Regions from separate parts of the Porticoccus sp. GXU_MW_L64 genome, predicted to be linked through region 3. Evidence: predicted binding sites of a transcription regulator. Region 3 holds the regulator's gene; each other region holds the start of a gene.

Region 1 (6,071 bases), on a different contig from region 3:
AATGCCGGAGATGGCTTTGCTGCATAACTATATCTTGAGATAACGATTAGGAGAGATCCATCATGGCTAAGCAAACCATTAAACCTCTGGCGGCTGCAGTTGGCGCAGCGTTTCTGGCTTCTGTTGCTATTGCACCGGCAGCAATGGCTGATAACCCCTTCGAGGCCAGCGAACTGACTTCTGGCTACAACAACACCCTGACCGGTGACAAGGGTGAAGAAGGCAAGTGCGGTGAAGGCAAATGCGGCGAAGGCAAGTGCGGCGAAGATAAAGGCGAAGAAGGCAAGTGCGGCGAAGGTAAATGCGGTGAAGGCAAATGTGGTGAAGACAAAGGTGAAGAAGGCAAGTGCGGCGAAGGCAAGTGTGGCGCGAGCTAATCACCTGTTATTTGCTGTAGGCACTGAATATGACAACTAAGTCATATCCCGTTACGGGAGCCGGATTGGGACTGCGACGTTGTCAGTTAGACAACTTCCAGTCCCTTTCTTCTGATGATGTTCAGTTTATGGAAGTGGCTCCCGAAAACTGGATCAATGTGGGTGGGCGCTTTGGCCGCAAGTTTCGCCAGTATACGGAGCGTTTTCCGTTCGTGTGCCACGGCCTGTCCCTCTCCATTGGTTCCCCTGCGCCGCTGGATTTCGATTTTCTGGCGGACGTAAAAGCCTTTATGTCCGATCACGGTATAACCACCTATACCGAACACCTTACCTATTGCAGTGACAACGGTCATCTGTACGACCTGTTGCCCATCCCCTTTACCGAACAAGCCATTCACTATGTGGCAGACCGCATTCGCCAGGTGCAGGATTTTCTGGGGCAGCGTATTGCCATGGAAAATGCCTCCTACTACGCGGCCCCGCAACAGGAAATGAGCGAAATTGAATTTATCAACGCGGTATTGGCCGAGGCAGACTGTGACCTGCTGTTGGACGTCAATAATATCTACGTCAACAGCATCAACCACCGCTACGACCCCGATGAATTTCTGGCAGCACTGCCCGGCGAGAGAGTCAGTTATGTGCACATTGCCGGCCATTACAATGAGGCGGAAGACCTGCGGGTGGATACCCACGGCACGGATGTGATCGACCCGGTATGGGCATTGTTGGACCGTGCTTACCAGCTGTTTGGCGTTATGCCGACGCTGCTGGAGCGGGACTTTAATATCCCCCCACTGCCTGAGTTGATGACAGAAATCGACCATATCAAAGCAATTCAACAGCAACACGCCACCCAAGTGATGAGTGCCTGATGAGCGCACCTTCATTTCAGGATACCCAGTTTTCCTTTGCTGCCCACCTGCGCAACCCGGAGCAAAACCCAGCGCCATCTGAAATTGAAGACCGGCGCATGGGTATTTACCGGGACCTGATTTACAACAATATCCAGAATTTTATTGCCAGCGGCTTTCCGGTGCTGAAAACCCTTTACTCCGAGGCGGACTGGCACCACATGGTGCGTGACTTTGTCAGTCGCCATCAGAGCAGCACGCCGTATTTTCTGGAAATTTCACAGGAGTTCTTGCGCTATTTGCAGGAAGAACACCAACAGCAACCCTGCGACCCACCATTTTTGCAGGAGCTGGCCCATTACGAATGGGTAGAGCTGGCGCTGGACGTGTCGCCGGAGTCACTGCCGCCGGAACAAGATGTCAGCGACAGCGACCTGTTGCAACGCCACCCGGTTGTCTCCCCACTGGCATGGAGGCTTTCCTATCAGTACCCGGTTCACCAGTTGGGCCCGGAATATCAACCTCAACAAGCGCCACAACAGCCGACGTTTCTGGTGGTATACCGCAACCGCAAAGAGCGGGTGCGCTTTATGGAGGCAAACGGCGTTACCGTGCGTCTTTTGCAGCTTCTGGAAGACGACAGCGAACTCAGTGGCCAGCAGGCATTGGAACAGATTGCGGAAGAACTGCAACACCCCAACCCCGAACAGGTGGTGGCCAGCGGAATACCATTATTGAGAAAATTGGCGGACCTGAGCATTATTTGCGGTTGTGATTGAAAATATTGTCCGTCATTGCGAGGCTGCGAAGCGACCGCGGCAATCTCGACCAAATTGGCAGAGGGCTTTGTGAGTGCAGTGATAACCGGATGAAGATTGCCGCGGCCTGAAGCCTCGCCATGACGTAAATATGAGACCTTCTCCACACTTCTTCGCCGCTTCTCCATTTTCTGTCCACTATCTTCACGGTCAGATGTGCTGAAATATCAATGCAAACTTCTTGATCCCTCTTCTATTTGGGCCGTTACTGTAAAGTAACGGCCATTTTCTTGTCATATACCTGTCACAAACCCTCATCAGAATACGCCTCGATCCGAAACCGAACCTGTGGATCCTTTGATCACTAATCGATCGTCCAATAAATAGGGGACAACTCTGATGAAAAAGACCATTCTCGCTTTGGCCATTGCCAGCATTTCTGTTGGCGCCAATGCCGGTACTGTAACTTCCGACGGCGGTGACGTTATCGTTGCCACCAAAGGTGGTTTCAGTGTCAAAACCGCTGACAAGAAGAACGCCTTCAATATCGGCGGCCGTATTCAGTGGGACTACAACAACGCCGAAGCAGATTCCGACAGCGAGCCAGACGAGAATAACCTGTCTGTTCGCCGCGCCCGTATCTTCCTGAAAGGCACCGTTGACAAAAACTGGGACTACAAAGCCCAATTCAATATCGGCGAATCCGAAGCCGGTGACGTTGAAGACCTGTACATCCGTTACAAGGGCTGGGGCAAGGCCGCCAACCTGACTGTGGGTCGTCAAAAAGAGCCTTTTGGTCTGGAAGAGCAAACCAGCTCCAAAGATATTTCTATCCTCGAGCGCTCCGCTTTGACCGAGCAGCACGCTTTTGGTCGTAACACCGGTGTTCAGCTGCACGGTAAAGGCAAAAACTGGACTTACGGTGTTGGTCTGTTTGAAAACGAAACTGCCGATGACGACCGTGGCGCTGAAGACTTGGCCCTGACTGGCCGCTTCACTTACGCGCCTATCAATGACAAAGGCAACGTTTTCCACCTGGGTCTGGCGTTCTCTGAGCGCAGCGGCACCCAAGGTGTTAGCGGCAACGCTGCCGAGTCTGCCATGGCTTACGAAATTGCCGGCGTAAACGGCGCTTTCCACTACCAGGGCGAGTACTTTGACACCGACCAGGTAGACGGTGACAGCCTGGACGGTTACTACGTACAAGCTGGCTGGGTATTTACCGGCGAATCTCGCCCCTACAAAGACGGCAAGTTCAAAATCATCAAGCCTTCCACTGATGCCGGTGCCTGGGAAGCGGTTGTTCGCTATGAAGCGGGCGACGGCAACTTCAGCGACATCGAGCTGGGTCGTACCGATGGCAGCCAGCTGGCTCTGGGCCTGAACTACTACCCCAACAGCGCCATCCGCATCGGCGCCAGCCTGATGACTGGTGAAGACGACGTAACCGGCGAAGACGGTGACGAGTTCCGCGTTCGTCTGCAATACGTTTACAAGTAATTCATATACTTGCCTGCGTAATAAAAACCCCGCATTGAAAGGTGCGGGGTTTTTTGTATTTGGCTTCATGGCTGCCCCACAAACTTGAGGGCATGAATCTGGAACAGTCTGCTGTGACCGTATGCAGCATGGCTGCTGCATCCGAGCGTACACGGATGTATTTACAGCGTGTCACAGCAGACTGTTCCAGATTTATGTCTGGAGCTGGCGTTTAATGGTTAGCACTATAGTGATTCTGGCCTCAGTGAACTTTCAATATATGTTTATGGGACAGCAGTGATTTGGCTTTTAACAAAGGACATTTGCAATGAATCGTTTTGCTTTTGCATTTTTATGCGCTGCCGTTTCTCCCTTGGCATTCGCTGCCCAGTTGCAGTGGTTGGGCAGCTACGACACCGGCTATAAAAAAGGCGCGGAAATAATCAGCGTTCAGCAAAGCAGTGGCCGGGCCGCACTGACTGTTTCGGGCAAAAATCAAGTGGACATACTGTCCCTGAGTAATCCCGCTCAGCCAGAACGACGGCTGCGTATTACTGTTGAAGGGCAGGATATCGATGATATTTCATCAGTGGCTTTTCACCCCACTGATGACTATGTGGCGGTGGCAGCTATCGCCAAAAACCCGTTGGCAAGCGGCAAGGTGTTTTTTTACAGCGCGTCAAACGGCGAGCTGTTAAACAGCGTTGCCAGTGGTTACTGGCCGGATTCGGTGCTGTTCAGTAGCGATGGCCGCTGGCTGGGGGTAGCCAATGAGGGCGAACCCTTTGTGGTGGCCGGTAACGGTGAACTGGTGACTCCACCGGGAAGCATTACCCTGGTGGATATGCAAAAGGGCCTGAATAATCCCGTTATTCACCAGATTGCCCTGCCGGACCTCAGCGGTGTAGACGGTGTGCTGCAAGGCTCCGACAAGCGCTCTTTTGAACGGGATATAGACCTCAATGGCGATGGCCACATTGACGGCGATGAGGAAGAACAGGAACTCCCCATTAGTGCCGCCACCCCGGACTACCTGGAGCCAGAGTATCTGGCTTTTACCCCCGACGGCACAACACTGTTTGTTGCTTTGCAGGAAAACAACGCCGTGGTGGTTGTGGATACCGCAAGTGCTCAGGTTGCCCGCTCATTTGGCCTGGGAGTGACTCAACACCTGGCGGATACCCAGGACGATGGCCGGGTGGCGTTTGTCAATGAGTTGACCGCCTTTCGGGAGCCGGATGGCATTGCCCTGGGCAATGGCGGCAAATGGTTGTTGACCGCTGATGAGGGCGACACCGAGCCCAAAGCGTCGAAAATCAAAGCTGGCCAGAAAGCGGGTGGCGGCCGTACCCTGAGTATTTTTGATGCCGCCAGCGGCGAACTGTTGGGCGATACCGGCAACCAACTGGACGCTATGGCGCACGCGCTGGGCATTTACCCGGATGGCCGCAGTGACAACAAGGGTTCGGAACCGGAAACTGTGGTTTATCTGGAGCTGGATGGTACTCACTACGCAGTGGTCACCCTTGAGCGCGCTGACGCACTGGCACTGGTCAATATCAGCAATCCGCAAAAGCCGCTGGTGGAATCCGTGGTGCCGCTGCGCACCGCCGGTGACAAGGCAAAAGCCTATGGCCCGGAAGGGTTGGCGCTGTACCAGGCCAATGGCAAGTATTACCTGTTTTGCGCCAACGAAAAACGCGGCACCCTGTCGGTGGTGACTATCCGCTGACCCACTGCTTGCGGGCTATTCGTTGTCATTCTGAGCGCAGCGAAGAATCTCTTTATTTTCTGTTTGTTGTGAGATCCTTCGCTGCGCTCAGGATGACAAAGTAGAGTTTGTCAACGCAAAGTAGAGTTATCACTTTGGTGGAACCCTGAGCTACAATTGCGGCCAAACAGGGACTGGAACCAAAGGTTAATACCATGAAGCTGAATAAACTGATTCTCGCCGTTGTCTTATTGGCGCCCCTGGCTGGCGCTTTGGCTGAAGATGCTGGCGAAACCCGCAAAAAAGGCGGAGCCCTTGAAGGTTTTAACCGCGCCATGCACGGTTTTAATCACCATCTGGACAAGTGGTTGTTAAAGCCAGTGACCAAAGGCTACAAGTGGATCACGCCCGACCCGGTAGAGCGGGGTGTCAGCAACGTGTTTGGCAACCTCAAAGAGGTGGTGAATATTCCCAATGACCTGTTGCAGGGCAAATTCAAACAGGCTGCAAATGACACCGGCCGCTTACTGGTGAATACCACCATTGGGGTGGGAGGCATTTTTGAAGTGGCCGACAGTATGGGCCTGAAAAAGAGCGAAGGTGAAGACCTGGGGCAGACCCTGGCGTCCTGGGGTGTTCCCGCCGGGCCCTATGTGGTGGTGCCGTTCTTTGGCCCCAGCACTTTGCGCGACCTGCCAGCGGGTGCGGTGGACAGCCTGGCCTTTGATGCGGTGCGTTACGAAAACAATATCAGCCTGCGCAACAGCATTTACGGGCTGCGCACTATCGATACCCGTGCCCAATTGCTCGATTCGGAGGAATTGATCACCGGCGACCGCTATACTTTTATTAAAGACGCCTTTCTGCAGCGTCGCGAGTACCTGATCAAGGA
Region 2 (6,071 bases), on a different contig from region 3:
AATGGACACATCATCAAAGTTGCGGGCAAACACGGCGTTAATAAAACCCGCCAGTGAGAACAGTATGGACGTACAAACCACAATTCCCACCGTAACACCCAAATGAGTCACCTGCAGGTTGGTAAATAACAACGACAGTAGTGTAACAATCAGCCCCACCATCAAACCGCGAGCCACCCCACCCAGAGAAAAGCCCAACAAAATAATGTAGTTTGGCACTGGCGACACCAGCATTTCTTCCACACTGCGCTGATATTTGGTGCTGAAAAAAGACGACACCACATTGGAGTAGGAGTTGGTGATAACCGACATCATAATCAGCCCGGGCACCACAAATTCCATATAGCTAAAGCCCGCCATTTCGCCAATGCGCGGGCCAATAAGCGTACCGAAAATAATAAAGTACAGGGAAATGGTAATCGCCGGTGGCAGCAGGGTTTGCAGCCAAATGCGGGTGAAGCGGCGAATTTCCCGAAACAGAATGGTGCGGAAGGCGACCCACTTTTGCGCCGCTGTCATTGCTCACCCTCCCCGTCTTTATTGTTGTTGGTCATGGAAACAAACATTTCTTCCAGGCGGTTGGCTTTGTTGCGCATGCTTTGAATGCTGATGCCTTGTTTACCCAGCTCAGTAAAAAGATCGTTGAGCGATTGCCCTTTCATCACTTCCACTTCCAGGCTGTTGCCGTCTTGTTCCACCACCAGACGAGTGGGAAAGCCATCAATCTGCGGACATTGCTCCAGGGTACCGTCCACATCCAGCAGAAATACTTCTTTGTTTAGCTGAGTTAACAGCTGACGGATGCTGGTGTTCTGCACAATTTCGCCATGGTCGATAATGGCGATATTGCGGCACAAGCTTTCTGCTTCTTCCAGATAGTGTGTGGTGAGAATGATGGTAGTGCCTGAAGCGTTTATCTGCCGCAAAAAGTCCCACATGGAACGGCGCAATTCAATATCTACCCCGGCGGTGGGTTCGTCCAGAATCAGCAGTTTGGGTTCGTGCACCATGGCACGGGCGATCATCAGACGGCGTTTCATGCCACCTGAGAGCATGCGCGATACGCTGTTGCGCTTTTCCCACAACCCCAATAGCCGCAGGTATTTTTCCGCGCGCTCTGTTGCCAGGTTCTTCGGCAAACCAAAATAGCCGGCCTGGGTAATCAGAATATCCTGTACTTTTTCAAACTGATTAAAATTGAATTCCTGGGGCACCACGCCCAAATCCTGCTTGGCAATGGAAAAATCGGAATCGATATCGCGCCCAAAGATTTCCACGGTACCGCCGCTTTTTCGCACCAGCGAGCAGATTATGCCAATGGAGGTAGACTTACCCGCCCCGTTAGGGCCGAGCAGCGCGAAAAAGTCGCCGGGCTGCACTTCCAGATTGATGCCTTTAAGGGCTTCAAAACCGTTGTCGTAGACTTTGTGGAGATCGGATATTTTTAGTGCTGGGGTCATAACTATCCATATTGTCATCCTGAGCGCAGCGAAGGATCCCACTGGTTAGAAAACGAGATTCTTCACTGCGCTCAGAATGACAGACGATTGAAAAAGCGCAGTATACGCCATCAACAAAAAAGCGCAGACCAATGGCCTGCGCTTTTTAAGATAATTGGAGCGGGAAACCGGGTTCGAACCGGCGACCTCAACCTTGGCAAGGTTGCGCTCTACCAACTGAGCTATTCCCGCGTGGCATCCCGTAGGGGAGTCGAACCCCTGTTACCGCCGTGAAAGGGCGGTGTCCTAGGCCTCTAGACGAACGGGACGCGGTGTGTATCGGTTGCCAGCCAATACGCTCTTTGCAAGTGTTGCTACCAACTCTCTGCTGAGAAAGAAAATTGGAGCGGGAAACCGGGTTCGAACCGGCGACCTCAACCTTGGCAAGGTTGCGCTCTACCAACTGAGCTATTCCCGCATGGCATCCCGTAGGGGAGTCGAACCCCTGTTACCGCCGTGAAAGGGCGGTGTCCTAGGCCTCTAGACGAACGGGACACGGAACACTTGTTTGATGAGCCTGGCCATTTACAACCTGATCATCAACAAAGAGGCGCGCATTCTATGAATCCGGCGAAATACTGTCAACACTTTTCTGCGCGCTTTGGAGAGCTATTCCCCGAGGATTTTCAGTACCTTGCAATGGGCTGCATAACAACCCCGGAGTGGCGCAAAGGGCCTGATAAAAACGCCGGATACGCGCGGCATTGGCCCCAAAATCGCCGCGCCCCAGACGGGATACCGAACGCACATCCACGCGACTGCCCTGCCCTTCCGCCGACAGGCGAATAACCACATCATCCACAAAGCCAAACAGAGTGGTGCGATCCTGGGCCTCCACTCGCAGCGTCAATTCATCCGAGCCAATCAGTTTCCAACCCAGCTCCCCCGCCACCTGCTCTACCTGTGACAGCAGTTGCAGCGGCGCCATGGCAACCACCTGCGGGGCGATATCCGGGTAAGCCTGTTGTTGCTGCTGCGCCACATCGTTGCCGGCATAGTTCAGGCTGTTGTCCTGGCGCTGACGGCCAATACGGGCAAATTCAAATTCCGGCGGATTGACAGTATCTGTGGTGATGTCGTGAATCAGCGGCAGCTTGAAACTGGCCGGCCCCATCACCACCAACGCGGCAATCGCCGGTGAACAGCCAAGTACCAGATAAAGCAGCAAGCCCCCCTGAATCTTGAACAGCATCAGCATGGTCAGCACCGACAGCACCGCCGCCAGAGTGATAAACAACACTCCACAGCCAGTGGCCACCAGGCCGGTAAACATGGAGGTGAAGCCATAGCGACTACAGGCGATACCGCCAATCACCAATATGCCCCCACCCACCAGCAATGCAATTAACAGAGTTCTCATGGGCGTGCACTCTGGGTGTTATTCAGGTCCATTTCTATACTTTTGAGGTACATATCAAATCCATTCAAGATTATTGCTTTGGCCACAGCCTGATGCGTGCTATGTTGCCGTTCTGTCAGTAAATTACAACACCTTCTTATGACACAAAAAGACAAGTTACCCTTTCCCCCAGAGGCGGACTTCCACGGAGCCGCCATTATTGGTGAAGATGGCAAGGAAATCCCCATCACCGAAGAAATGGTGGAGTCTGCTTGTGAGAAAATGGACAAGCCCCAAACCCAAGCGTGTGACGGCGAGTAACTTACCCCCTTTTATCGTCCCAAAAACCACTAACTTGACCATGAAATCGATCCCGAAGTCCAACAAACTGGACAATGTCTGCTACGACATTCGCGGCCCTATTCTCGACCACGCCAACCGCCTGGAAGAAGAAGGCAATCGCATCCTGAAACTCAACATCGGCAACCCGGCGGCATTTGACTTGCTGTCGCCGGAAGAAATCATCCAGGATGTGATCGTCAACCTGCCCGACGCCCAGGGCTACGGCCACGCCAAAGGCCTGTACAGTGCACGCAAAGCCATTATGCAGCGCTGCCAGCTTACCGGCATTGCCGGCGTTACTGTGGACGACATTGTGATTGGCAATGGCGTTAGCGAAATGATCGTAATGGCTATGCAGGCCTTGCTCAATGACGGCGACGAAATTCTGGTGCCGGCACCGGATTACCCCCTGTGGACCGCCGCTGTCACCCTGGCGGGCGGCAAGGCGGTGCACTACCTGTGCGACGAAGACAACGGCTGGCAGCCGGATCTGGACGACATACGCAGCAAACTGTCTGAGCGCACCAGGGGCATGGTGATAATCAACCCCAACAACCCGACTGGTGCGGTGTATTCAGAAGGCATATTGCGCGAACTGGTGGCTATTGCCCGGCAACAGGGCATTATGCTGTTTGCGGATGAGATATACGACCAGATCATCTACGACGATGCTGTGCACATTCCTCTGGGTTCACTGGCTACGGACATTCCCTGCATTACCTTTAACGGCCTGTCAAAAACTCACCGCATGGCGGGCTTTCGCGCCGGCTGGCTGATTCTCAGCGGCGCCAAACATCAAGCACAAGAATACTTTCGTGGCATCGAAATGCTTGCCTCCATGCGCCTGTGCGCCAACATGCCCGCCCAGCACGGTATTCAAACCGCTCTCGGCGGCTACCAGAGCATCGAAGACCTGGTCACCCCCGGTGGCCGCCTGTACGAGCAGCGGGAACTGGCCTGGCGCAAACTCAACGACATACCGGGTATCAGCTGCGTCAAACCCATGGGCGCACTCTACCTGTTCCCCCGTATCGACCCGCAGGTGTACCAGATTGACAAAGACGACGAATTTGCCCTCAATCTGTTGAAGCAACAGCACATTCTGCTGGTGCACGGCACCGGCTTTAACTGGCCAAAACCGGATCACTTCCGCATCGTTTTTCTGCCGGACGTCAAAGATCTGAATATTGCCATTGACAAACTGGCCGCGCACCTGCGTCAATACAGGCGCATGGATCAAGAGTCATAAAACGGTAAGTATTGCCAAATAGACTGCCTCAGGCAGCACGGCAAGGATAAGGGGAGAACAAAGCGTGACCAACCTTAGTATTCAAAACAACGAGACCAACATCAACTTTAACGGCGCCGCCATCCTCGATCAGAACGGCCAGGAAGTGCCGATCACTGAAGAAATGGTACAGGACGCTTGCCAAGAATTAGTGACGGACGACCAGGAAGCCGCCAACGGCTGATTTCACCTATTGAAAGAGAAAGCCGCAGTTTCCATTGAAACAGCGGCTTTTTTTGGCTGACATTTTAACCACCCCCGTCACTTTGTTAGCCTCTGTTAGCCACCCCCGTCACCCTGTTAGCCACCCCCGTCACCCTGAGCGCAGCGAAGGGGCTTCCTGTTGATTCGACGTGCAGCTCCTTCGCTGCGCTCAGGATGACAGGGTCACACCAAACTCCCCCAGCACCCGCCTGTCCAGTTCAGACAATCCCTGCTCCGCCAATCGATAACAGTGAAACTCATGGCGCTGCGGGTATTCTTTGCGCAGGCGGTCAAATGCCACAACAGGGTTTGGCTCTGCAATCTGTTCGCGCATGCGTCGATCATCTGCATCAATATTGCAAACCTGGCTCACTGCATCACCGATGGAAGTTGCTGAAATTTCCAAGGTATCGCCCTGCCCCGATTCAAGTACGGGAGCTTTACCGCACCAACGCAAAAAAGCATCCCGCACCATGGTGGTGCCATTGGTTTTGCCCTGCACGCTGTAACCGGCGATGTGTGGTGTTGCCAGGGTCACTTGCTGCAACAGCGGCAGAGAAATATCCGGCTCGTCTTCCCACACATCCAACACCACGCGCAAGTCGTCGCGCCGTGCCAACACATCCAAAAGCGCCCGGTTATCAATAGCTGCACCGCGACCAGCGTTAATCAAAGTAGCGCCCTGGGGTAAACGGGACAATTGTGTAGCGGACAGCATGTGATGGGTGGGATATGGGCCACCCCGTGTGTGGGGGGTATGCAGGCAAACAATACGGCTATCCAGCGCCGCTTGCAGCGATCCGAGATCGGCGTTTTGGCTGGCATCCAAAAACGGATCGTAGCAGCGCACCCTGGCACCCAGGGCTTTAAGGCGACGATACAGGTGGCCGCCTACATTGCCGCAGCCGATAATGCCAACGGCCACCTCCCCGGCACACAGTGCTTGCCAATCAATATTTAATGAGCACAGCGCTGCACACACATAATCCACCACGGCGTTGGCGTTACAGCCGGGGGCCGCGCTAAAGGCGATGTGGTTTTGTTGCAAATAATCCAGGTCCACATGGTCGACACCAATGGTCGCTGAGCCCACAAAACGCACCTTGCTGCCCTCCAGCAGTTGGCGATTCACCGGTGTGATTGAACGCACCAACAGTACGTCCGCATCCCGCACATCAGTACTGTTGAGGTGGCGACCCGGCAAGGTGAAGACTTCTCCGTATGGAGAAAATAACTCCTGTACCAGTGGCATATTTTCGTCTGCGATTATTTTCACTAAAACACTCTACTTTTTGTCATCCTGAGCATAGCGAAAGATCTCGAGGTCTCAACGATAGAGATCCTTCGCTGTGCTCAGGATGACAGTTTTGCCAGTTTTTTTGCACGTATCAACAACCGC
Region 3 (6,071 bases):
ATGATGCAGCCTTACTGAATCCCACGCAACTGTATCCAGCCAGCGGCAAGGTCGTTAAAATGCCGCTTTCACTGTGGATTGCCCCGTGCCTGTATCCCGATTTTCCAACAAACTGTTCCACCGCGAACCCGCCTGGCGCAGCTACCGGCGCGTACCCCGCAACAGCATTCCACAGTCCCTGCGACCCTGGTTGCTGGACCAGGGGTCGCTTACCGAACGCCTGATCGCCGCCAGCGACAATTGTTTTCGGGTACAAGTGCTCAATCAACGCTGGCAACTGCCCCGGCTGTCGGAGTGCCGCCTGTTAAACCTGCCAGGCCGCCACCACGCCCTGGTGCGCGAAGTGATTCTGTATGGCCGCGACCAGCCCTGGGTATACGCCCGCAGTGTACTGCCCATCACCACCCTCACTGGCCGCTTGCGAGCCATGCGGCAACTGGATAACCGGCCACTGGGGGCACTGCTGTTCAACGACCCAACCATGAAACGCACCCCCATGGAAATTGCCTGCCTGACCGCCGGCAACAGTGTGGTGCCGGCACAACTGGGGGAATTGCAACATCCGCTATGGGGGCGGCGCTCGGTATTTCGGCTGGACAGCAAACCGCTGATGGTGAGTGAGATATTTTTGCCGGCTTTCCCTGGATATAAGCCGGGGTATGACTAGCCCCCGCTAATTTTACGCGCTTGAACTCACCGTTAATGGCCAATTGATGCCCGTGCTTTTATCATAGCGGCCAATTCAACATTCCCCGCTGCCATGAACCAACCCCTAAAACACCGCCTGCCCCACTTCCTGCGCCTGATGCGCTTTGACAAACCCATTGGCACCTTGCTGTTGCTGTGGCCCACGTTGTGGGCGTTGTGGTTGGCGGCGGGGGGCTTTCCCGACTGGGATGTACTGGTGATTTTTGTACTGGGGGTGACGCTGATGCGGGCGGCGGGCTGTGTGATTAACGACTACGCCGACCGCCATATCGACGGCCATGTACAGCGCACCGGGCAGCGCCCCATTCCCAGCGGGCTTGTCGCCCCTCGCGAAGCACTGCTGCTGTTTGCCGGGTTGCTGTTGGTGGCATTTGTACTGGTGCTGTTTACCAATGGTTTGACGGTACTGCTGTCGCTGGGCGCTGTTCTGCTGGCGGCCAGTTACCCCTTTATGAAGCGTTACACCCATTTGCCCCAGGTGGTGCTGGGGGCGGCTTTTGCCTGGGCAATTCCCATGGGCTTTGCCGCACAAACCGGGGAATTGAACCCGGCTCTGTGGGCGCTGTACGCCGGTGTCGTATTGTGGACGGTGGCCTACGATACTTTTTACGCCATGGTGGACCGGGACGATGATGTAAAGCTGGGAGTAAAGTCCACGGCAATTCTGTTCGGCGACCAGGATCGCGCCATGATTTTAACGCTGCAAATTCTCTGCCTGTTGGCACTGTTGCTCACTGGCAAAAACTTCGACCTGGGCGCCTGGTTTTACGGCGGCGTGGCAGTGGCCGCGTTGCTGTTTATGCATCAACAGAAGTTGACCAGAAACCGTGACCGGGACGCCTGCTTCAAGGCATTTCTGAACAACAATTGGGTGGGTGTTGCGGTGTTTGTTGGTTTGGTGCTGGACTATCAGTTGTAGACCTCTGTCGTTCTGAGCGCCGCGACAAACCTTTTACTGCTGCGACTACCGAGACCCTTCGCTGCGCTCAGGGTGACAGGAGAGCAGGCGGCTTGTAAATCTGGCTTTTATCCCCATATTCGTACTTCACACGGCGACTCCCCAGCAAAGGCTATTCCTATGTCAATTCAAACGAACTCCGTAGTTTCCATCCACTACACCCTTACCGACGACGACGGTGTGGAGCTGGACTCCTCCACAGGCGGCGAGCCACTGGTGTATCTGCACGGTGCCGGCAATATTATTCCCGGTCTGGAAAGCGCTCTGTTGGGCAAGGCCACTGGCGATGAGCTGAAAGTGGAAGTGGCACCCGCCGAAGCCTACGGCGAATATCAGGACGGGTTGGTGCAGTCGGTGCCGCGCAATCTGTTTGGCGAAGACCAGGAAGTACAGGTGGGCATGCGCTTTCAGGCGCAGACCGACAACGGCCCCATGTCGGTGGTGATCACCGATGTCAGTGACGACACCGTCAGCGTAGACGCCAATCACCCGCTGGCGGGCAAAACTCTGCACTTTGACGTGGCCGTTGCCGAACTGCGCGACGCCACCGAGGAAGAGCTGGCTCACGGCCACCCCCATGTGGGCGGCAACTGCGGGCATTGAGCGTTGTCCCAGACTCAAACAGTCACCTGTCACCCTGAGCGCAGCGAAGGGTCTCGACGCTGACCCGGCCTACGCTCAGGATGACAGGGTCTCATGACACAACACCCCCACCCCTGTAATATTGCTGTCACACTGCCGTCATCTAATAGCCTTGGTTTGTTATTTACAGGTGGAGTTATGCAACAGGCGACCATTCTCGTGGTGGACGATGAAGCCCCCATTCGCGACATGATTGTGATGGCGCTGGAAGTGGCGGGTTACAAATGCCTGCAGGCGGCCAATGCCCAGGATGCCCACGGGCTGATTATCGACGAGCGCCCCGACCTGGTGCTGCTGGACTGGATGATGCCCGGTACCAGTGGTATTGAGCTGGTACGCCGCCTCAAGCGCCAGGAGCTGACCAACCGGCTGCCGGTGATCATGCTCACCGCCAAGTCCGACGAGGACAACAAGATCCAGGGCTTCGACTCCGGCGCCGACGACTACATCACCAAGCCCTTCTCCCCCCGCGAGCTGATTGCCCGCATCAAGGCGTTGCTGCGCCGCAGTGGGCCGGAAGCGCCGGAAGAACCCATTGCCATCGACGGCCTGTTGTTCGACCCCATCAGCCACCGGGTGAGCATCCATGACGCGCCCATTTCCATGGGCCCCACCGAATACCGCCTGCTGGAGTTCTTCCTCACCCATCAGGAGCGTGTGTACAGCCGCGACCAGATTCTCGACCACGTGTGGGGCGGCAACGTGTATATGGAGGAGCGCACCGTCGACGTGCATATCCGCCGCCTGCGCAAAGCACTGAGTGTTGATGGCCACGAACGTTTCATTCAAACTGTGCGCGGCGCAGGCTACCGTTTTTCCACCAAGGTAGCCGAGCAGAGCTGACAACCACCGCCACTACCTATCGGCACCTTGGGGAGTCCCCGGCTTGAAACGAAGCCTGCACACCGAAATCCAGCGTATTGTGTTATTGCTGATTGGCCTGTTGCTATTCGGTTATTTCAACGGCCACTTGCTGATTACCCTGCTGCTGGGCTGCCTGGGATACATCGCCTGGGGATTTATCAAGATTCAGCAGATTTACCGCTGGCTCGACAATGGCGCTCGCGGCCTGCCGCCAGAAGCCACCGGTGTGTGGGGGGATATGTCCGACAGCCTCTACCGGCTTCACAAACGCGTGTTGCGCAGCCAGCACAATCTTCGATCCCTCACCATTCGCATTCAGAAAATAACCGACGCCCTCAGCGACGGCATTTTGATTCTCGACCGCAACCGCGCCCTGGAATGGTGGAACCCCTGCGCCGAGCACTTGCTGTCACTGCAACCGGGCGACCGCTATCAACCCATTGTCAATCTGGTGCGCGAACCCGATTTTGTGGAGTTTATCCAGCGACAGGAATTTGGCGAGGCCGTGGAAATACGCGCCCCCGGCAGTATTACCCGCATTCTCGCTTGCAGCGCCGCAGCCTTTGGCAACGACGAAGTGGTGCTGGTGGTGCGCGACATCACCCGGTTGCGCAATCTGGAAGAAATGCGCAAGGAATTTGTCGGCAATATCTCCCACGAACTGCGCACCCCGCTGACGGTGATCAGCGGCTACCTGGAGAACCTCACCCAGCTGGACGACACACTGCCGAAGCCAGTCAGCCGCGCCATGGAACAAATGGGCCAGCAAACCAAACGCATGCGCAGCCTGGCTGACGACCTGGTGATGCTGTCGAAGCTGGAATCGCTGGAGCGGCACGCGGGCAAAAAAGTAGCCCCACTGGAGCCCATGCTGGAACAGATTGTCACCGACGCCGAAGCGCTCAGCGAAGGCAAACACCGCATTACCCTGCACGGCGGTAAAGGCCTGGCCCTGCGCGGCAAACGCTCACAACTGCACAGCGCCGTTTCCAACCTGGTGTTCAATGCCGTGCGCCACAACCCGGAAGGCTGTGACATTGCTATTCGTGTGGAGAACAACGACACCACACTGCACATTGATGTCGAAGATAACGGCATTGGCATCGACCCGACTCACCTGCCGCGCCTGACCGAGCGCTTTTACCGCGTGGACGCCAGCCGCACCTCCAGCTCCGGCGGCACCGGTCTGGGCCTGGCCATCGTCAAACACGTGATGCTGCGCCACGAAGGGTCGCTGGAGGTCGACAGCACCCTGGGCAAGGGCTCGGTATTCAGCTGCCGGTTTCCGAAAAGCCGGGTGGTGGGATAAAAAACTGCGCTCGATTTAACATACCCCGGGTTTCGCTACGCTCCACCCGGGCTACAGGGAATTTTCTTAACTATCCCGATTCTGAAAGTACTCCTGGGTACCATGACTGCTGATGGCTTTTGAGATGCGCCGCAAGGCCACCGCGTAGGCCGCGTTGCGCAGTGCTACGCCCTCCGCCTGATGCACCGCCCACATCTTGTCAAATGCCTCGGTGAGAGTTGCGAGCAGGCGTTCGCGCACTTCTTCCAGGCTCCAGGCCCAGCCCTGGCGGTTTTGCACCCACTCAAAGTAGCTGACAATCACACCGCCGGCGTTGGCCAACACATCCGGCACGACCCGGGTTCCCTGCTGTTCCAGCACTTGGTCGGCAGCGCTTTCGATGGGCCCATTGGCCACTTCCACAATCACCGGAGCCTTGATTCGCTGGGCATTGCCTTCATTGATAACCCCTTCCAGGGCCGCTGGAATCAGCAAATCCACATCCAGCTCCAGCAGCTCTTCGTTGCTGATACGCTGATGCTCCTGCAGGGTACAGACCGAGCCATCGCAATACACCGCCTCCAGCTTGCGCTGTTGCTGTTTGTGTTGGTACAGGCTTTCAATGTCGAAGCCCTGCTGCGAATAAATACCGCCTTTGGAATCGCTGATGGCGACAACCCGGTAGCCTTCGGCGTGCAACAGTCGCGCCACGTGATAACCCGCATTGCCAAAACCCTGCACCGCAACGCGGATGTCTGCGGGTTTCCAGTTGAGTTTTTCCGCCAGTTGTTTGGTGACAATAAAAGCACCGCGGCCGGTGGCTTCGTCGCGCCCAAGGCTGCCCCCCAATTCAATGGGCTTGCCGGTAATCACACCGGGGGCTTTCTGGCGCTGGATACGTTCGTACTCATCCGCCATCCAACCCATAATGCGGGCGTTGGTGTACACATCGGGGGCGGGAATATCCCGGCTCGGGCCCACCACATCCACCATGGCGCGCATGTAGCTGCGAGACAGCCGCTCCAGCTCCATGGGCGACAGGGATTTCGGATCCACAGTAACCCCGCCCTTGCCGCCGCCGTAGGGAATATTGGCCAGCGAGCACTTGATGGTCATCCACAGTGCCAGCGCCTGCACTTCCTCCAGGGTAACGCCGGGGTGGTAGCGAATACCCCCCTTGGTGGGCCCCAATGCGGAGTTAAAGCGGCAACGGTGGCCCACAAACACTTCGGTGCGGCCATTGTCCATACGCACCGGCAGAGCAGCGGTAACCGTTTGCTCCGGGTAATTGAGGGCCTGCAAGACTTCCAGGTCAATACCGGCTTCCATTCCCAGGCGATTGAGGCGGGATACTGCGTCTTTGAATACATCCATTGAAATCTCTCCATAGTGATTTTTGTTATTGGTACGACCGTATAGTTTATGCAACGATCCATCTACCGAGCCAGATAAAAAAATTTATTGTGGGAATTAATTTTTACAACAGCATAGACCAATTTCCGGCCGACCACTGGAACACCTTGCTGGGCAGCGATTACCCCTTTTTGCAACATGGTTTTTTACAGGCACTGGAGGCCAGTGGCAGCGTGTGCACCGACACCGGCTGGCAAC

The links. The regulator PhoB, encoded in region 3, activates phosphate uptake and scavenging genes when phosphate is short. The targets are predictions, from matches to a motif close to TGTCATAAANNTGTAACA.
Region 1: a site for PhoB is predicted at 2,281-2,298, ahead of ACVBEJ_RS08760 (OprO/OprP family phosphate-selective porin). Genes of this name have one in related genera too.
Region 2: a site for PhoB is predicted at 2,973-2,990, ahead of ACVBEJ_RS00715 (PA1571 family protein). Genes of this name have one in related genera too.

The regions. Positions count from the first base shown of each region.
Region 1 covers NZ_JBRKJK010000009.1:20,521-26,591, reverse strand. The annotation lists gene ACVBEJ_RS08775 (HvfA family oxazolone/thioamide-modified RiPP metallophore) at 63-377, shown strand; gene ACVBEJ_RS08770 (HvfB family MNIO-type RiPP peptide maturase) at 407-1,252, shown strand; gene ACVBEJ_RS08765 (HvfC family RiPP maturation protein) at 1,252-2,010, shown strand; gene ACVBEJ_RS08760 (OprO/OprP family phosphate-selective porin) at 2,389-3,489, shown strand; gene ACVBEJ_RS08755 (choice-of-anchor I domain-containing protein) at 3,797-5,200, shown strand; gene ACVBEJ_RS08750 (MlaA family lipoprotein) at 5,395-6,071, shown strand, end outside.
Region 2 covers NZ_JBRKJK010000001.1:139,490-145,560, forward strand. The annotation lists gene ACVBEJ_RS00680 (ABC transporter permease) at 1-519, opposite strand, end outside; gene ACVBEJ_RS00685 (ABC transporter ATP-binding protein) at 516-1,460, opposite strand; tRNA gene ACVBEJ_RS00690 (tRNA-Gly) at 1,616-1,691, opposite strand; tRNA gene ACVBEJ_RS00695 (tRNA-Glu) at 1,693-1,768, opposite strand; tRNA gene ACVBEJ_RS00700 (tRNA-Gly) at 1,842-1,917, opposite strand; tRNA gene ACVBEJ_RS00705 (tRNA-Glu) at 1,919-1,994, opposite strand; gene ACVBEJ_RS00710 (DUF1499 domain-containing protein) at 2,059-2,859, opposite strand; gene ACVBEJ_RS00715 (PA1571 family protein) at 2,998-3,159, shown strand; gene ACVBEJ_RS00720 (pyridoxal phosphate-dependent aminotransferase) at 3,200-4,429, shown strand; gene ACVBEJ_RS00725 (PA1571 family protein) at 4,494-4,652, shown strand; gene ACVBEJ_RS00730 (4-phosphoerythronate dehydrogenase) at 4,842-5,948, opposite strand; gene ACVBEJ_RS00735 (5'-3' exonuclease) at 6,026-6,071, opposite strand, start outside.
Region 3 covers NZ_JBRKJK010000007.1:175,705-181,775, reverse strand. The annotation lists gene ACVBEJ_RS07460 (chorismate--pyruvate lyase family protein) at 86-667, shown strand; gene ubiA (4-hydroxybenzoate octaprenyltransferase) at 761-1,627, shown strand; gene ACVBEJ_RS07450 (FKBP-type peptidyl-prolyl cis-trans isomerase) at 1,787-2,269, shown strand; gene phoB (phosphate regulon transcriptional regulator PhoB) at 2,447-3,151, shown strand; gene phoR (phosphate regulon sensor histidine kinase PhoR) at 3,195-4,481, shown strand; gene ACVBEJ_RS07435 (Glu/Leu/Phe/Val family dehydrogenase) at 4,548-5,834, opposite strand; gene ACVBEJ_RS07430 (GNAT family N-acetyltransferase) at 5,924-6,071, shown strand, end outside.